4 regions of the Cupriavidus sp. GW821-FHT02F09 genome follow, and region 3 is predicted to be linked to each of the others. Evidence: predicted binding sites of a transcription regulator. Region 3 holds the regulator's gene; each other region holds the start of a gene.

Region 1 (4,600 bases), on a different contig from region 3:
GGATCGCCGCCTGCCTGGGCAGCGGCTACCTCGTGACCTTCGCCGCGCAGGCGCTGCAGCGTTAGGGCTGACACGCTTGCGCGCCTGGGCGGTTGAGCGCTGGCAAGGCAAGCGCCGCGCATTCTGGCATGATTCCGGATGTCCGAAACGGCCGTGCATCTGCCACAAGCCTGCCCCCGCCTGCTACCGCCCACTTAGCCCTTCACGTTGGCAGCCTCCAGCACTTCGGCCAGCTTGCGCCCGGCGTCCAGCGCCGCCGGAAAGCCACAGTACACCGCGCTGTGCACCACCAGTTCACGCAATTCCAGCGGCGTCACGCCATTGGCCAGGGCGCCGCGCAGATGGCCGGTCAGTTCCTGCGGCCGGTTGAGCGCGATCAGCATCGATACCGTGGCCAGGCTGCGCTGCTTGCGGTCCAGGCCGTCACGCGTCCACACCGTGCCCCAGGCGAACTCCGTCACCAGTTGCTGCAGGCCGACATCGCCCTGCTGTTGCGCGGCGTCGAACGCGCGCTGCACGTGTTGTTCTCCCATGACTTCCGAACGTACCTGCCGGCCGGCTTCGAAGGCCGGCGTTTGCGCGTAGGCGGCGGGATCTTGCCTGGCTTGCGTCATCTTGCTATCTCCTGTGATTGCATGGGTCATTGGGCAGGCACGCCGCGTCCTGGCGGATACGCGGCGCCTGCGGCCTACGGCGTTGCCCCTTACTTGAACGGTGTCTGCAGGATGCCCATCACGGTACGGATGCCATCGCGGTAATTGCCCAACCGCATGTTCTCGTCGTAGCTGTGCTGGTTATTGTCCGCATTGACCAGCGGCACGATCACGAACGGCGCCTGCAGCGCCTGCACCGCCGCGCCGGTCGGCACGGTGCCACCCATCATGCGGATCTGCACCGGTGCCTTGCCGTAGGACTGCTGCATGGCCTGAGTGAGCCACCGGCTGATCGGCGCCGACAGGTCCGTGCGCGCTGCGGAGCTGGAGGCCGAGACCTCGCCCGCGGTGACCGAAGCAAGCTTGGGATAGCGCGCGCGGTCGTCGTCGGTAGGCTCGCCCTTGACCAGGTGGTAGCCCTGTTTTTCCACGTGCTGCCTGACGAGGCCGAACAGGGATTGCGGGCTGGTCTCCGGCACGGTGCGGATATCGATTTCGGCCACCGCCACTTCCGGAATGATGGTGCGGGCCTTCTCGCCCACGTCGCCGGCGGCCATGCCGCGCACGTTCAGCGTGGGGTACTGCATGGCCTCCTGGTAGTTGGCACCAACGCGCTCGGCGCGCGCGATGCCCAGGCGGCGGCGCAGCGCGGCCTCGTCGTCTGGCACGGCGGCCATGATGCGGCGCGCGCGTTCATCGATCTTTACCGGCTTGTAGTAACCGGCAATGGTGACGCGGCCGTCGTCGTCCTTCATGGTGGCGAGCAGGTTTGCCAGCCGCTGCGCGGGGTTGGCGGCATAGTTGCCGTAGTGGCCGCTGTGCAGGCCCTGGCTGGCGCCGAATACCTTGAGCTGCACCAGCAGCACGCCGCGGTTGCCGAAGATCAGCGTGGGCTGGTTGCTCTGGTGCATGGGGCCATCGAAGATCACCATGCCGTCATTGCGCAGCAGCGCCAGGTTGTCCGCGATCACCTTGCCCAGCGACGGCGAGCCCTTCTCCTCCTCGGAATCCAGCAGCACCTTGATATCGACCGCCGGGTCCACCCCGGCGGCCTTGAGCGCATCCATGGCGGCCAGGAACATCACGATGGGGCCCTTGTCGTCGGACGACGAACGCCCGAACACGCGCCATTCGGGATCGACCTGGCCGGCGTAGAGTTTGTCCAGCGGCAGCGTTTCCCACTTGCCATCGGCGCTGCGCGCCTTGAGCGTAGCCTCCCACGGGCTGGGCTGCGCCCATTGCGACGGCGTTACCGACTGGCCGTCGAAATGCATGTAGAACAGCACGGTCTTGCGCGGGCCAGCGTTTTGCTGCGTGCTGGCGGGATATTCGGCGTAGACCATCGGCTTGCCATTATTGGGCAGCTCGCGCGCCTGGAAGCCACGCCGGGCGAAGGCCTTGACCAGCCAGTCCGCGTTCTTCTGGATATCCGCCGGCACGGTGGCGTCGTTGGGCAGCGCCAGCAACTCGACCCATTCGCGGTAACTGCGCGCCGCGGCCTGATCGGCGTGCTGCTGCAGCTGCACGCCGTCGAGCGTGGCGGCGTGCGCGCCAGCGGCCAGCAGCATGGCGCCAAGGGCGCTGCACACGGTCGCGCGGACAGCGCTGCGCAAGGGGGACTGGAAGGTATGGGAATGGGTATGCAGGGGGGCGCAATGCGGCGCGCTGCCAGGCGCGCGGGCAAGGGAACGTAGTCTCATGGCTCTTGTTGGATAGGAAAGTGCATGGCGACGGATACGGCGGGCGGGCCGCAAGACAGCCGCGCGGCCCGCACCCGGCAGTCTGAACCGCTACATGCAACTTGTCCACGCGCGGCGCCCCTGGCGGCGCGCCTTCATCGGGCCCGGCAGCGCGCAGGCACCTTCAGGGACCCTGCTCATCGGGCGACCGGGAAAAGCCCTCCTCGCGGCGCGCAATGGCACTGGCCAGCCCGAATTCCATGGCAAAAAGCAGGATCAGCGCGAGCATGGCCAGCGCGCCGATCGCCAACCGATAGTAGATCCACATGGCGGCAAGCCGGAACATCCGACAGAGTTGTCCTATCTGCAGCGTAGATTTCCCCGCATCAAAAAGGCGCTGAGATGCCACGGCACGGTGCAAAAAAACCGTCAAAACGGGGAATTGGAAGGCTCTCGGAAGGCTCGTGGAAGGCGCCGGCGATTGCGCCCGACTTGATCTGGATCCAGGCAGGGTTGCCCGCAGGGTGCCATCATGACCGTAGTGACCGCCCCCGGGCCACCCCGGCGGGGGCCGCCATGCCGACAACGATCACAGCCACTACAGGAGATAGCCGCCATGACCAACATCGTGCTCGCCACCGACGGTTCGCCCTTTTCCGACGCAGCCGCCCGCTTCATCGCCGAAGGCAAATTGCTGCAAAGCGGCTTTACCGTGCATGTGGTCCATGTGACGCCCGATGTCACCGGACAGGTACGCGCCTTCGTCAGCAAGGAAACCATCGACGCCTGGCATCAGGAAGAAAGCGGTAAGGCCATGCAGTCCGTGGCCGACATCCTCGGCGCCGCGGGCATCGCCTTCGAGCAACATGCGCTGCACGGCTTTGCGCCGGAGCGCATCGTCGCCTACGCCGCCAGCGTGGACGCACGCGGCATCGTCATGGGCACGCACGGCCGCGGCTCGTTCTTCGATGCGGTGATTGGTTCGGTGGCGGGACGGGTGCTGGCGCACGCCCCGTGCCCGGTCGTCCTGGTCAAGGCCCCGGGCAAGAAGTAAGGCAGCCGGCCTGGGCTGGCCGGTGCCAGGTCAGACCGGCCAGAGCGGCGGCTCGTCCATCAGCGCGACCTGCTCGCGCAGCTCGAGGATGCGGTCCTGCCAGTAGCGGGCAGTCCCAAACCACGGGAATGCCGCCGGAAAGGCCGGATCGCGCCAGCGGCTGGCCAGCCAGGCGCTGTAATGCAGCAGGCGCAGCGTGCGCAGCGCCTCGATCAGGTAAAGCTCACGCGGCTGGAATTCCGCGAAATCCTCATAGCCGGCCAGGATGTCGGCCATCTGGCCCTGCTGGGCGGCGCGGTCGCCTTCCAGCAGCATCCACAGATCCTGCACCGCCGGCCCCATGCGGCTATCGTCGAAATCGACAAAGTGCGGCCCGGGTGGGCGCGAACCCGCATGCGACTCCTCGATCCACAGCACATTGCCGCGATGGCAATCGCCATGCAGGCGCAACTGCGCGACATCGCCCGCGCGCTCGAAGCAGCGGCGAGCGCCATCCACGGCGAGGTCGGCAACCGCCTGCCAAGCCGGGCGCAGTTCCAGGGGAATACAGTCTTGCGCCAGCAGCCAGTCGCGCGGGGCCACCCCGAAGGTGTCCACGTCGATGGTGGGGCGTGCCTGGTAAGGATGCGTGGCGCCGAGCGCATGGATGCGGCCGATGAAACGGCCAAGCCAGGTCAGCGTATCGGCACGATCCAGCTCCGGTTCGCGCCCCCCGCAGCGGGGAAACACCGCGAAGCGAAAACCCGCATGCGCCAGCAGCGTGGCGCCGTCGCGCGCGATGGCCGGCACCGCCGGAATCTCGGCGTCGGCCAGTTGCCGCACGAAAGCATGCTCTTCCAGGATGGCGGCGTCGCTCCAGCGGCCGGGGCGGTAGAACTTGACCACCACCGGCGCGCTGCCTTCGATCCCCACCTGCCAGACCCGGTTCTCATAGCTATTGAGCGCCAGCAGGCGGCCATCCGGCTCGAACCCGGCGGCCTCCATGGCATCCAGCATCAGGTCCGGCGTGAGGCTGGCGTAGGGCACGCCATCGCCATCGATGGGCGTGCCGCCGTCGCCGGGCACCTGAAGGTCAAACCCTGAACTGGACATTGCGCGTGGCAGCCGTTGGGGAACGTTATGGAGTTAGCGCGTGGGCTTGGCGCGCTGGCCGCCCAGCAGCGCGGCTTGCGGCGCCGGACGGCGGCCGCGTGCCGCCGGATCCTGTCCGGTGC
Region 2 (4,600 bases), on a different contig from region 3:
GCCTCATCCTGCAGGATCTTCAGGCGGGCAATCTGGGCATCGGCCTCCGCGATCGCCGCGTTAGCCTCGCCAAGCGCGGCGCGCGCGCCGGTCACGCCCGCGCTCTCGCCATCCAGGCCAAGCTGCCGGCGATCGCGCTCGACGGCAGAAATCTGGCGGTCCTGGTAGAGCTTGACCGCCTCGGTCAACTCCAGCCGCGCCAACCGCTGGCGGCTCGCGCGCCCCTCGATCTCCGCCTGCGCGCGCGACGCCGCCTGCACGGCACGCTCGCGGGCTGCGGTGGCAAGGCTGAGTTGAGTCAATAATTCGGCGTCATCCTGCCGGGCCACCACGGCGCCCGCAGCCAGGGCATCGCCCTCGCGAACCGGCAGATCGATGACGCGGCCCGGATACTTCACCGCCACGTCGAGGCGGCCGATCTCCATGCGCCCATTGCTGTGGGCCACATAAGCCGGCCACGGGTCGCGCTGGCTGCCAAGCCACCACACGGCGGCTCCAATGGCGCCAGCAACGAACAATACCGCTATACCCCAGCCTGGTTTGAGTTTCATCGGCTACCTGTGCACCTGTGCGCTGAATGATGGAATGCCGCCGGGCGCGCCAGGGGGTTCAGGGTGTCGGGCAAAGGGGGGAAGGGGAGACGACAAAGACAGACCTTGATCCGCGGGGCGACGGCGTAGGGTCCAATGCTATCCGGCGGGGTGGGGCGTGGACTTGATCTAGCGCAAGTTGGTGCCGAAGGGGGCACTTTTTGGAGGGGGAGTTCTAATTAGGCGATTAAGCGATGCGCAGTACCGCCGCGCCGGCCAGGCGGCCCGCGCGCAGGTCGGCCAGCGCGGCATTGGCCTGCTCCAGCGGATAGACCGTGGTGGTGGTGCGCAGCGGCGTGGCCTGGGCGATCCGCATCAGTTCCAGCCCGTCGTCGCGCGTGAGGTTGGCCACCGACACGATCGACCGCTCCTCCCAGAGCAGGCGATAGGGGAAGGCCGGAATATCGCTCATGTGGATGCCACCGCAAACCACGGTGCCGCCCTTGGCGACGGCTTGCAGCGCCATCGGCACCAGCGCACCCACCGGCGCGAAGATCAGCGCGGCATCGAGCGGCTGCGGTGCGGGCTGGTCGCTTGGACCGGCCCAGCACGCCCCGGTGTCACGCGCGAACTGGCAGGCGGCGGTGTCGCCGGGGCGCGTGAAGGCAAAGATCTCGCGCTGCTGGGCGACGGCGATCTGCGTCACCAGGTGGGCCGCGGCGCCAAATCCGTAAATGCCGATAGACCGGACCTTGCGGGCGTCCCCCGCCATGCGCAGCGTGCGGTAGCCAATCAGGCCCGCACACAGCAAGGGCGCCGCATGCTCGTCGTCGTAGTGCTCCGGGATGGGGAAGCAAAAGCGGCTGTCGGCCACTACGTACTCGGCGTAGCCGCCGTCGCGCGTATAGCCGGTGAACTGCGGCGTATCGCACAGGTTTTCGCGACGCGCCGCGCAATAGCCGCAGTGCCCGCAGGTCTGCCCGAGCCACGGCACGCCGACCCGGTCGCCCGGGGCAAGGCCCGTCACGCCTGCGCCACAGGACTCGACCCTGCCAACGATTTCGTGTCCGGGAATGAGGGCGGCTTTCGGGTGCGCGAGTTCGCCGTCGACAATGTGCAGGTCGGTGCGGCAGACGCCGCAGGTGCTCACCGCGATACGCACTTCGCCTGGGCCGGGGTCTGGCACGGGGACGCGCGCCAGGCGCAAGGCCGGCCCGGTGCCGTCGAAAATCATGGCGCGCATCGTCTCGTGCATGGTGACGTCCTCGGCGGTGCCCAGCATTTAGCCTAGGTCACGCTGACGGTTGCCGCTTGATCCGTATCCATGGCGTACGCGAGGCGCCAGCCCCTGTGCAGAAGGTATCGGCTTGACCTGAGTCAATAGCCACGTCCAAACGCTGCCTAGACTGGATTCAGGCTCCCAAACCCAAACCTAAACCGCACAGGAATGTTATGGAATACGCCAGCATCATGGTCCACCTGGACACCAGCCCACGCGCGCTGGACCGGCTTGAAATCGCTGCCCGGCTCGCCGTGGCACGCCATGCCCGGCTGATCGGGCTGTTTGCCGGCTTTATGCCGGATGTCGCCTGGTTTTACCTGATGGAGGGTGCCGCGACCTATATCAACGAGGACCGCCAGCGGCGCAGTGAGGCGCGCGAGGCGGTGCACCGGCGCTTCCTGGCGGCAACGCAGGACCTGGGGATCGAAACCGAGTGGCGGGCAGTGGATGGCGATCCGTTGATGATGGCGCTGCGCGAAGTGCGCGAGGCCGACCTTGTGGTTGTCGGGCAATACGATCCGGCCGACCCAGACAGCTTTGTCGCGACCCAGTTCCTGGAAACCCTCATCCTCGACGGTGGCAGGCCGGTTCTTGTCATTCCATTCGCAGGCCAGTTCGCTGTCCCCGGCGCACGTGTCATGGTGGCTTGGAACGGCGGACGCGAGGCCACGCGCGCCTTGCACGACGCCATGCCCTTGATCTGCGGCGGGCAGGCCAAGGTGCTTTGCGCGCAAGGTACCGGCGCGCGGCCCGATGCGAGCCTGCCGGGCCATGCCATGGCCGCGCTGGCAAGCCATGGCGTCCAGGCAGAGTTTGAACACTGCCAGGAAGGATCGGACATCGCCATCGGGGAAACCTTGCTCTCGCGCGCGGCGGATTTTGGCGCCGATCTGGTGGTGATGGGCGCCTACGGGCGCGGCCGCCTGCGCGAGTTGGTACTGGGTGGCGTCACCAGGGCTTTGCTGGACACCATGACGGTGCCCGTCCTGATGTCACACTAGTCACATTAACTGCCGGCATGGCGCGGGCGCGATATCCGCGCCCGCGCGCACCATGGCTGCGGCCGGCTCCGCGCATGGCCGGAAGTGAGATTGACGCAGATCATGCTAACCGGCAACCACCCACCTATATTGAAGCTTGAAGCGGAACGAGGGTTCAGCGCGCCACGCCGCAGGCACTTCGTGCCGGCGGCCCATCACTTGATCTGGCGCAAGCGGCCTGCCCGATGTCATCGCATCATGGATGTGGATCCACCTTGCCGCGCCCGGGAGTCGACGATGTCCGATTTAACGAAAGAGCAGCTCTCCAGCCTCGTCGCCTTGCTGGACAGCAGAGAGCAGAGAATCCGTGGCCAGATGGACGCCGCAGCCGTTTCCCGTACTGTGTCCGCCGAGCGCGAAGCGAACGACGACGCGGATCTCGCTGAGCATGGCACCGAGGAGCGCATGGACGATGCCGTGGCCGAACACTACCGCATGGAACTGGCCGACATAGCGGTGGCGCGCAAGCGGATCGCCAGGCTCAGCTACGGCGTGTGCGTGGACTGCGGCGAGCCCATTCCTTATCCGCGCCTGCAAGCGTATCCCACGGCCAAACGCTGCACCCCGTGCCAGCGCAAGCACGAGCACATGTTCGGGGCGCCGAGCGGTATGCGATGAGCATGGGCGGGCTCGCCAGGTGAGTCCGCAATACTGCAGGCAGGCCGCGTGGGCGCTGCCCGATTCGATTTCAGGAGCCAGACATGAAAGTCCGTGAGCGTTCGAGCCAGGTCAGGCCGGCCCGTTGGGACCGGCTTCCCCAGGATCCCATCCACGATGCCTACAAGCAGCCGGAGCAGGCGCCCGCCATCGCTTCCTGTCCCGCTTGCCACGCGGTCCTCCTGAAAGGACGTTGGCAATGGCGGGCCGTGCCGCCCGGCGCCAAGGCGCTGATGTGCCCGGCCTGCCACCGCATCGCCGACCATGTGCCCGCGGCGCAGTTGACGCTGGATGGGGCGTTCCAGCGGGAGCACCGGGATGAGATTCTCGGGCTGGTGCGGCACCGCGAAGCCCTGATGAGAGAGAGTCATCCGATGGAGCGCATCATGGCGACGCAGACTCAGGAGGATCGCATCACCATCACGACCACGGGCTTTCACCTGGCACGCGATATCGGCTCTGCCGTGCATCATGCGTATCGTGGCAAGCTGGAAATCGACTATTCCGACGCCGACGAGACCCTGTATGTTCATTGGCACCGCGCTTGAGGACCGTCATGGCGCGCATTGGGGGCCGTCCAGTCTGACAGACACCTCGCCTTACGGCGTCGATGGAAGTCGCTAGCCGGCTAGCCAGCTAGCTGGTCCCTCACCGGCAAAAGGTGATGTCATGACTTTCCAGGACAGGAACGAGGCCGCCGAGCGGCTAGCCGAAGCGCTCTCCGGGTACGGCGACGCCCATCCCCTTGTGCTGGCCATTCCACGGGGTGGCGTGCCGATGGGCAAGATACTCGCCGACCGGCTCGGCGGCGAACTGGACGTGGTCCTGGTCAGGAAGCTAGGGGCGCCATTCGACCGCGAGATGGCGGTCGGCGCGGTCGATGAAAGCGGCTGGGTCTACGTGACGCCCTACGCGGCACGAGTTGGCGCCGACTCCAGCTATCTCAACCAGGAGCGCAACGAACAGCTTGCATTGCTGCGCCGCCGCCGCAAGCAATACACGCCGGGGCGCGCCGCGCGTGCGCTGGACGGGCGCACGGTGATCGTGGTGGACGATGGGCTTGCCACGGGCGCCACCATGATTGCCGCATT
Region 3 (4,600 bases):
GTCCGTGGCAGACGTTCTGGATGCTGTTTTACTCGTTTGCCACCTGGGGCAACGCCGGCTTCATGCGCGAGCAGGTCTGCAAGTACATGTGCCCGTATGCGCGCTTCCAGAGCGTGATGGTGGATCGCGACACCTATGTGGTCACCTATGACGTGGGCCGCGGCGAGCCGCGCGGCAGCCGCTCGCGCAAGGCGGACCACAAGGCCGCCGGGCTGGGCTCGTGCGTGAATTGCAGCATCTGCGTGCAGGTCTGTCCTACTGGCATCGATATCCGCGATGGCCTGCAATACGACTGCATTGGCTGCGGCGCCTGTATCGACGCCTGCAACCAGGTCATGGACAAGATGGCTTACCCGCGCGGGCTGATCCGCTATACGTCCGAGAACGCCATGCGCAGCGCGCTCTCCGAGACCGTGGCGCGCAAGCGCCTGGTGCGGCCGCGCACGGTGATCTACTCGGTGATCTGGCTGGCGCTGGTCGCCGGCTTCATGGCCTCGCTGGCCATGCGCACGCCGCTCAAGGTCGATATCATCCGCGACCGCGGCGCGCTGGGGCGGGAAGTGGAAGGGCGCTGGATCGAGAACGTGTACCGGCTGCAGCTGATCAACACGACCGAGGCGCCAATGCGCGTCGCCGTCAGCGCGGGCAGCGATGAGCTCAAGGGCCTGGCTGTGGAATATGATCACGCTGCCGGCAACCTGGAGCCCACGTCCAATCGCCTGATTCCCATCCGGGTGCGCGTGCCGATCGAGTCCGCGGCGCAGGGCACGCACAAGATCGAGGTCACAGTGACCGCGGTGCCCGACGAGGGCGCGGGGAGCCATGGCGCGGAGATTCGACAGAGCACCAGCTTTATCGTGCCGCGCAATCTATGAGGCGGCAGGGACGCTGGTTGCACCAATCCGTACGCAACATACGCGATCTAGATCTAGAGGAGGCCAGATGACGCAGCAAAGTAATCCCTGGTGGAAGGAGCCATGGCCGTGGCTGCTGATGAGTGGGCCGTTCGTGGCCATGGTGGCCTGCGGGGTCACGATCTGGCTGGCCATGACCCATCCGGATCCGCCCATTGAGGAAGGGGTGGCGCGCCACGGCCTGGTGGTTGAGAAGGCGGGCAGCGCGGCACGCCAGGCAGCGCCGGTCGCGGCGCAAGCGAGGTGATCATGAGGCTACGCTGGCTGATGTGGGTGCTGTGGCCCGCTTTCCTGGTCGCCGGGCTGACGACCGCGCTGGTATTCTCCATGGTCGATCCCGGCGACCTGCGCTTCTTCGGCCAGCCGGTCGAGGCATCGCGGGAGGCGGTCTACACCGTGGGTTTCCTGATCGCGTGGGTGCTGTGCGCGCTGTCGAGCGGCTTGACGCTGTACACCATGCCCACGCGGCTGGCGGACACGGACGAGCTGGAGTGATTGCGATGCGCGCCTTGCCGGTTCAGGCCAGCAGGCGCGGCATCGCGGCGAGCCGCCGCAGGCGAGGGCGGCGCGCGACGTGCAGGTCAGCAGGACTTGTTGACGATCTGCTTGATCCCCACCATGTCGACCAGCTTGACGTGGCGCTGGCGGATCTGGATCAGGCCGGCTTCCGCAAAGCGCGAGAACAGGCGGCTGACGGTTTCGAGCTTGAGCCCCAGGTAGCTGCCGATTTCCTCGCGGCTCATGCGCAGCACGAACTCGGAGGCCGAATAGCCGCGCGCGGACAAGCGCTCGGACAGGTTGATCAGGAAAGCGGCAAGCCGCTCCTCGGCGCGCATCGATCCGAGCGTGATCAACATGACCTGGTCCTGCGAGATCTCCTTGCTCATCAGGCGCATGAACTGATGCTGCAGCGACGGCAGGACGTTGGACAGCGTCTGGAGATCGCCAAAGCGCACCACGCAGACTTCGGTATCTTCCAGCGCGGTGGCGTCCGACGCATGCTGCATCTCGCCAAGGCCGTCGAGGCCGACGACTTCGCCGGGAAGGTGGAAGCCCGTGATCTGCGAGCGGCCGTCTTCCATTGTCAGGTGGGTCTTGAGCGTGCCGAAGCGGATCGCGTAGACGGCGGTGAGAGGATCGCCGAGGCGGTACAGGGTTTCGCCCTTGCGTACGCGCACCCGGTCCTGGACCAGCGTATCCATCTTTTCGAGGTCCTGCTGCGACATGCCGACGGGCAGGCAGAGCTGGCCGAGCGAGCAAGTGGAGCAGCGGGGCGACATCTCGGTAATGGGAATGGTGGTGAGCAATTGGGGCCTGTCGGTTTAGCGCAGTCAGTCAAGCGCGATGTGGCGGGCGCATTGAGTTGAGAGCTTGACGTTGAGAGTCGTCGGTTGGAAGCGCTATCCACATCGGCCTGGCGCGCGGGTCTTGCGGCAGTGCGCTATCTGTGCAGCGCGGCTTGCCGTGCCCGTCGTCATGTTGTGCGAGCGCGCTGGTGTGCGCGGGCGCAAGGCCTCATGTTGATAGCGCCTCTTGGAGCTGCGGGGGCGCGTTCGCCGCATTTTACCGCGCCAGACGTTGCGATTGTGTGATTGGGAGGAGAAGTTGACCATAGGCGTGCTTATCAGCGTATTTACCTTGGCTTTGCTGGGCGGCGTGCACTGCGCCGCCATGTGCGGCGGGATCGCGCTGGCGGCGGAGCAGGGCGGCGTTGCGCGCGTGCCTGCCACGGTGCTCCGGCGTCCCGGCCATTGGTTGCTGGAACTGCTTGTCATGCATGCCGGGCGGCTGAGCATGTATGCGGTGCTGGGAGGCTTGCTGGGCGCCCTTGGCGCCGGCGTCTGGAAGACGCAGTACCTGCCGCTGCAGCGCTGGCTGTTCGGGGTCGGCAGTGTAATGCTGGTGCTGTCGGGCTTGTGGATGTTGCGCGGGCGCACCATGGGTACGGGTTGGCTGGAGCGGCTCGCCGCCCGGGGCGCGGGTGGCTTGCTGCGCGGCCTTGGTGCCGTCGGGGCGCGCTTGCCGGCTGTGGCCCGGGCGCATGGGCAGGGCCGGTTGCTGCGCCGCTACGGCATGGGGCTAGCCTGGGGGCTGGTCCCGTGCGGCATGGTGTACGGTGCTCTTGCCATGGCGTTGCTGGCCGGCAATGCCCCGTCGGGCGCGCTGGTGATGGCCGTGTTTGGCTTGGGCACCCTGCCGAACCTGCTGGTGATCTCGGGCCTGTCCGGCTATCTCAGGCAGCTTTCGCGGCGCCCGGCGTTGCGGGCTGGCGCTGGGCTTGCGGTGGTGGCCTTTGGCTTGGCCGGGGTGGCGCGCGCGCTGCTTTTGCCTGAGACGCTTGCCGCGCATGGATTCTGCCTGGTCTTCTGAAGCGCTGCTTCGTGGTGTATCTGTCACTTCTTCGCTGAGGTAGCTGTGCGAATCGGTTGCAGGTTTGCCAGGGAATGCCATACAATCGCAAGAACAGCGATATCGCGCACGTATTTCATCGTGGCATCGTCAGGTAGCATCCGCTGCTCAGGGATGCATGCCAGGAACACCCAGGCAGGCATCAGCGCCAGGGACCGTTCCCCATCCGCCGTCCGGTTCAAAAGATTCGGTTCAAAAGACCAGCTACGGCAGGGCGGGGTGAAATAGGCCAGCAGGCCCGATATCCGTATTTTCTTGCACCCGGCGCGTTCGATGATAAACGCCGCGCCGGACAGGTCCGCCACATCAGGGGGAAGGCGCGACGCAAGGGCTCCGTCGACTGGCAGATAATGCCGGTGGCCGGGCGATCTCCTGCCGGTCAGGTCCGGCACCCGATGCAATAAAAGAAGGCGCACGGCTGGCATGCATCAAGCATGCGGTTGGCTGCGCGGCCAGATGGCGGTGGCAATCCCTACCGCTGAACCCGCAATCTCCAGTGCGCCCGGGATCAACCGGGGCGCAGGTGCAAAGACAGGCTGCACGCAATCAACATGAATACCCAAGAGGCGAAGATCGTCCTCGAGACCGCGCTGATCTGCGCGCAGGAACCCTTGCGCGTCAATGACTTGCGCCGGCTGTTTGCCGACGACGTCGGTGCCGACACCATTCGTGTGCTGCTCGAAGAGCTGCGCCGCGACTGGGAGCAACGCGGCGTGGAACTCGTGGCACTGGCCAGTGGCTGGCGTTTCCAGAGCCGCCCTGTCATGCGTGAATACCTGGATCGGCTGAATCCTGAAAAGCCGCCCAAGTACTCCCGCGCCGTGATGGAGACGCTGGCGATCATTGCCTACCGGCAACCGGTCACGCGGGGCGATATCGAGGAAATCCGTGGTGTCGCGGTCAGCACCGAAGTCGTGAAGAAGCTCGAGGACCGCAGCTGGATCGAGGTGATCGGCCACCGTGACGTGCCCGGGCGGCCTGCGCTTTATGCCACCACCAAGAACTTCCTTGATGACCTTGGCCTGCGCACGCTCGATGAATTGCCGCCGCTGGAGGACATCCAGGCCCAGGCGCAGGTCGCGCTGCTGAATCAGGAGCCGATTGACTTCGAGGCGCTGGGCAAGGTGCCGGCGGATAGCGACGAAGAGGCATTCGCGGAACCTGGCGCTGATCAGGCCGGCGCTGCCGCGCTGGTTGCGGCGGATGCCGGAGAGGGTGAACCGACCTCTTCCGGCGTGGTTGCCCCCGACGGTCTTGCGGCCGGCGCCATGGATGGC
Region 4 (4,600 bases), on a different contig from region 3:
CTGAACGGGTTTGGCCATTTGTCGTGGATCGTGACGGCCTACCTGATCACTTCCACCGTTTCCACGCCCTTGTACGGCAAGTTGTCGGATACCTATGGCCGGCGCCGGCTGCTGATGCTGGCGATCGCGCTGTTCATCCTGGCCTCGGTGGCGTGCGCGATGGCGGCTACGCTGGAGCAGCTGATCCTGTTCCGTGCGCTGCAAGGCATTGGCGGTGGCGGCTTGATGTCGCTGGCGCAGGCGGCGATTGCGGATGTGGTGGCGCCGCGCCAGCGTGGGCGTTACCAGGGTTACCTGGCGACCGTGTGGGCGGTGGCTTCCATTGCCGGCCCGCTGGTGGGGGGCTGGACTTCAGATCATCTGTCGTGGCGCTGGCTGTTCTGGATCAATGTGCCGCTGGGGTTGCTGGCCATGTTCATGTGCTATCGGGGCTTGAGCCAGTTGCAGGTGCGTGGCGGCTCGGCGCGGGTGGACTGGGGCGGCGCGCTGCTGCTGACGGTTTCCATTGTGGCCTTCCTGCTGGCGATGAGCTGGGGGGGCGATGTCTACGACTGGATCTCGCCGGAGATCGCTGGCCTGGCGCTGCTGGCCTTGGTGGCGGTGACCGCGCTGGTCTGGCAGGAGCGCCGCGCGGGCGACCCGATGCTGCCGCCGCGGCTGTTCCGCAACCGCGCTTATGTGCTGGGCGTGGCGGCGTCCGCGATGGCTGCGCTGAATATCTTCTTGTGCATCTTCGCGCTGCCGCTGCATTTCCAGCTGGTGCGCGGCGCCGATGCGTCGGAGTCCGGTTTGCTGGTGGTGCCGTTCCTGCTCTCCACCGTGGCGGGCAATTTCATCGTGGCCGGGCTGGCGCCGCGCCTGGGGCGGATGCGCGGCATCCTGACCGGCGGATTCATTGCCGCGGCGCTGGGCTTGCTGGCGCTCGTGGCGGTTTCGCCGTCCACGCCGCTGGCGCTGGTCTTGCTGGCCATGATGGTGGCCGGCGTGGGGCTGGGCATGACCATGGTCGGCACCTTGATGACGGTGCAGAACGTGCTGGAGCGCCGCGATACCGGCGCCGGCACCGGCGCGCTGCTGGTGCTGCGCTCGCTTGGCAGCGCCTTTGGCGGCGCGCTGGCCGGCACCTTGCTGACGCTGGAATTCCGCCATGCCCTGCACGCTTCCGGCGTGACGCAGGCGCTGGACCTGGGCGCGCTGCGCCACGGCAGCGAGGCGCTGGCCCATCTCTCTCCCGCAGTGCGGGACGTGCTGACGGGCGGCGTGGAGTCGGGCTTCCGGTTGATTTTTGCCGTGGGCACCGTGGCCGCCCTGCTGGCGCTGGTGATCGTGCGCCGCATGCCGGACGTGGAGTTGCGCAGCAGCGTGACCGAGCACGCGGCCACGCTGGCCATGGAGTAAGCGGGAGGAGGCTTGCGCATCCATTTCACGCCCAACGGCGTAAACTACGGATAGACCATCTCCGGAGTTTCCTACATGCGCAGCCTTCCCGAACAGCGCTCACGCGCCCTGCAACGCATCGCCTTGTCCGGCGCGTTGGTCCTGGCCGCTGCCGCCGCTGTTGTCGCCGCGCCGCGTCTTGCGCAAGCCGCCGATACCCCGGCAGCCACCGCCGCCAAGCCGGCCGGCGCCTGCCCGGCCTCGCTCAACTTCAAGTTCCCCCGCCTGCAGGACGAAGCGCCGCAAAACCTCTGCCAGTACGCCGGCAAGGTCGTAGTGGTGGTCAATACCGCCAGCTATTGCGGCTTTACCCCGCAATACGAAGGGCTGGAGGCGCTGTACGCCAAGTACCGCGAACGCGGGCTGGTGGTGCTGGGCTTCCCGTCCAACGACTTTTCGCAGGAGCCGGGCTCCTCCAAGGAGATCGCCGACTTTTGCTACAACACCTATGGCGTGAAATTCCCGATGCTGGGCAAGTCGCACGTGCGCGGCAGCGATGCCAATCCCATGTACGCGCTGCTGGCCAAGCAGTCCGGCACCACGCCCAAGTGGAATTTCTACAAGTACGTGATCGACCGCAACGGCCAGGTGGTGGGCAGCTATAACAGCATGACCAAGCCCGACGACAAGCAGTTCGTGAGCAAGATCGAGCAACTGCTGGACGGCGCGCGCTAAGCCGCCGGGCTACTAAGCTGCCATCGGCACCGCACGGCTTCGCAGCCGTGAAGCCGTGCGCCACCAGGTTGAGCGCGGTAAAGCCGATCCCGGCCAGGCACACCGCCTGCCAGCCGCCAAGCGCCCAGGTGGCGCCGCGCACACTGCCCTTCAACGTGGCCGCGCCCATGGCATCGGCGCACGATTCGCTGGCTTCTTGACCAGCGTCAAGCCGCCGGGGCGCCGCCATCGCTACTTTCGCCGCTTTGGGGAGAGACAGACGATGGCCATCACGCTATACGATGCCGGCGGGCACACCTGCCTGCTGTTTTCGGACCTGGTCGAGGAGGAGCACGGCGAGGTGGTGCAGACCAACCAGTTCCTGATCGTCGACGCCGGCCACGGCGCGCTGATCGATCCTGGCGGGCACATGACCTACGGCGAGCTGTACCTCGCCATCAGCCGCTACTTTCCGCCCAAGCAGCTCGACTACGTGCTGGCGTCGCACGCCGATCCGGATATCGTGGCCTCGGTCGGGCGCTGGCTGACCGCCTCCGATAGCCGCATCCTGATCTCGCGCGTCTGGGCGCGGTTCTTGCCGCATTTCTGCCAGGCGGGCAAGACGCAAGGGCGCATCGTCACCATCCCCGATGCCGGCATGCCGATCGCGCTGGGCAACTGCACGTTGCTGGCGGTGCCGGCGCATTTCCTGCACTCGGAGGGCAACTTCCAGTTCTACGATCCCATCAGCAAGATCCTGTTCTCCGGCGACCTGGGCGCGGCCATGACCAGCGCGCGGGAAGCCGGCGCGGTGGTGAGCGATTTTGCCGCGCACACCCGCGCCATGCTGCCCTTCCACCAGCGCTACATGAGCGGCAACCGCGCCTGCCGGCTGTGGGCCAACATGGCGCGCGGGCTGGATATCGAGTGGATCGTGCCGCAGCACGGCCCGTCGTTTCGCGGCAAGGTGATGGTGGCGCAGTTCATCGACTGGGTCTCCACGCTGGAGTGCGGGCTGGACCTGCTTAGCCAGGACAACTACAGGCTGCCGCCCGTCACCACAACGGCAGCCTGACGCCCGGCACCGGTTGCACGATCAATCGCGCGCCAGCCCCTCGGCCACCAGCGCCTCGTGCACCTTCGGCCGCGCGGCCACGCGCGACAGGTAGGCCTGCAGCGCGGGGTAAGGGTTGAGCGGCATGTGCAGCATATTGGCCCAGTTGGCGACGGCGAAGCAGTAGGCGTCGGCCACGGTGAACTGCGTGCCGCACAAGTAGTCGCGCGTGGCCAGGTGCCGGTCCAGCTCGGCGAAGCGCAGGGCCACCTTGGCCAGGCAATCCTCGCGTGTGCTCTGCGCGGTTTCCTTGTGCCACAGCCACGGGCTGAAGACCTTGTGCAGCTCGGTGGAGACCAGCGTCAGCCAGCCCACCGCTTCCAGGCGCGCCTGGGTGCCGGCCGCCGGCAGCAGCGCCTTGCCCGGGGCGAGGTCCGCCACGTATTGCAGCAGCGATGCGGCTTCGGTGTGGCGCGAGCCATCGTCCAGTTGCAGCATCGGCACGTAGCCGCGCGGGCTCACCGCGTAGAAGTCGTCGCTGCCGTTTTCCGGCTCGCTCAGCTTGTGCCGGGCCAGGTCGACCTTGGCGAGCGAAAACGGCAGGCCGGCTTCGCGCAGTGCGATATGCACGGCCAGGGAGCAAGCGCCAGGGGAGTAGTAGAGCTTCATCGGGTAGTCCTCGCTGTTTTGGGTTCGGTTTTTCAGGGTTTGCCGCCACGCCTTGTGGTGGCAGTGCAGGCAGTCTAGGATTGCGAAAGCGCAATCACAATGCGCACTGACGCAAGCTATGGCTGCAAATCTGCAATGAACATACCCTACCAACTCTCTTCCCCCGATCTCGACGTGGTGCTGGCATTGGTGCGTTGCGCCACGCTGGCCGAAGCCGGGCGCCGGCTCGGGCTTGATGCCTCCACCGTGTTCCGCGCGCTGCAGCGCATCGAGAAAGGGCTGGGGCGGCGCCTGTTCGAGCGCAGCCGCGCGGGCTACCTGCCGACCGAACTTGCCCAGCAGTTCGCACAGCATGCCGAACGCATCGAGGCCGAGCTGGAGGCGGCGCGCGCGCATGCCTCGGTGTCGGCCGGCACGGTGTCGGGCCTGGTGCGCATCACCACCACCGATACCGTGCTGCATGGCATGGTGCTGCCGGCACTGGCGCCGCTCGGGCGCAAGCATCCCGGGCTGAGCTTCGAGCTGATCGCCACCAATGAGCTGGTCAGCCTGACCCGGCGCGACGCCGACATCGCCGTGCGCGCCACGCGCCATCCACCCGATCACCTGATCGGCAAGTGCCTCGGCCCCTTGCGCGTGGCGGTGTTCGCGGCGCGGGAGTTGGTGGAGGCGGCCGGCATCGCGATCCCCGGGCACGGCGGCGCCGTCGACCTTGCCGCGCTGGCCACACTGCCGTGGATCGCGCCGGACGAGGCCATGCCCGATCACCCGTCGGTGCGCTGGCGC

The links. The regulator FNR, encoded in region 3, switches genes on or off when oxygen is low (the NO sensors DNR and NnrR bind a similar motif). The targets are predictions, from matches to a motif close to TTGATNNNNATCAA.
Region 1: a site for FNR is predicted at 2,825-2,838, ahead of AC07XB_RS27960 (universal stress protein). Genes of this name have one in related genera too.
Region 2: a site for FNR is predicted at 1,898-1,911, ahead of AC07XB_RS02510 (universal stress protein). Genes of this name have one in related genera too.
Region 4: a site for FNR is predicted at 2,309-2,322, ahead of AC07XB_RS07130 (oxygen-binding di-iron domain-containing protein). Genes of this name have one in related genera too.

The regions. Positions count from the first base shown of each region.
Region 1 covers NZ_JBWKVH010000033.1:7,437-12,036, reverse strand. Annotated here, with positions in the region: gene AC07XB_RS27975 (carboxymuconolactone decarboxylase family protein) at 195-614, opposite strand; gene AC07XB_RS27970 (M20/M25/M40 family metallo-hydrolase) at 704-2,221, opposite strand; gene AC07XB_RS27965 (hypothetical protein) at 2,517-2,678, opposite strand; gene AC07XB_RS27960 (universal stress protein) at 2,949-3,386, shown strand; gene AC07XB_RS27955 (serine/threonine protein kinase) at 3,417-4,478, opposite strand; gene AC07XB_RS27950 (DEAD/DEAH box helicase) at 4,512-4,600, opposite strand, start outside.
Region 2 covers NZ_JBWKVH010000001.1:505,090-509,689, forward strand. Annotated here, with positions in the region: gene AC07XB_RS02500 (HlyD family secretion protein) at 1-551, opposite strand, end outside; gene AC07XB_RS02505 (zinc-dependent alcohol dehydrogenase family protein) at 778-1,785, opposite strand; gene AC07XB_RS02510 (universal stress protein) at 1,983-2,813, shown strand; gene AC07XB_RS02515 (TraR/DksA family transcriptional regulator) at 3,090-3,470, shown strand; gene AC07XB_RS02520 (BCAM0308 family protein) at 3,554-4,057, shown strand; gene AC07XB_RS02525 (phosphoribosyltransferase) at 4,179-4,600, shown strand, end outside.
Region 3 covers NZ_JBWKVH010000007.1:21,965-26,564, reverse strand. Annotated here, with positions in the region: gene ccoG (cytochrome c oxidase accessory protein CcoG) at 1-875, shown strand, start outside; gene AC07XB_RS10460 (membrane protein) at 943-1,161, shown strand; gene AC07XB_RS10455 (hypothetical protein) at 1,164-1,409, shown strand; gene fnr (fumarate/nitrate reduction transcriptional regulator Fnr) at 1,496-2,221, opposite strand; gene AC07XB_RS10445 (sulfite exporter TauE/SafE family protein) at 2,520-3,284, shown strand; gene AC07XB_RS10440 (hypothetical protein) at 3,308-3,748, opposite strand; gene scpB (SMC-Scp complex subunit ScpB) at 3,875-4,600, shown strand, end outside.
Region 4 covers NZ_JBWKVH010000004.1:252,097-256,696, forward strand. Annotated here, with positions in the region: gene AC07XB_RS07120 (MDR family MFS transporter) at 1-1,398, shown strand, start outside; gene AC07XB_RS07125 (glutathione peroxidase) at 1,474-2,112, shown strand; gene AC07XB_RS07130 (oxygen-binding di-iron domain-containing protein) at 2,375-3,166, shown strand; gene gstA (glutathione transferase GstA) at 3,188-3,814, opposite strand; gene AC07XB_RS07140 (LysR family transcriptional regulator) at 3,950-4,600, shown strand, end outside.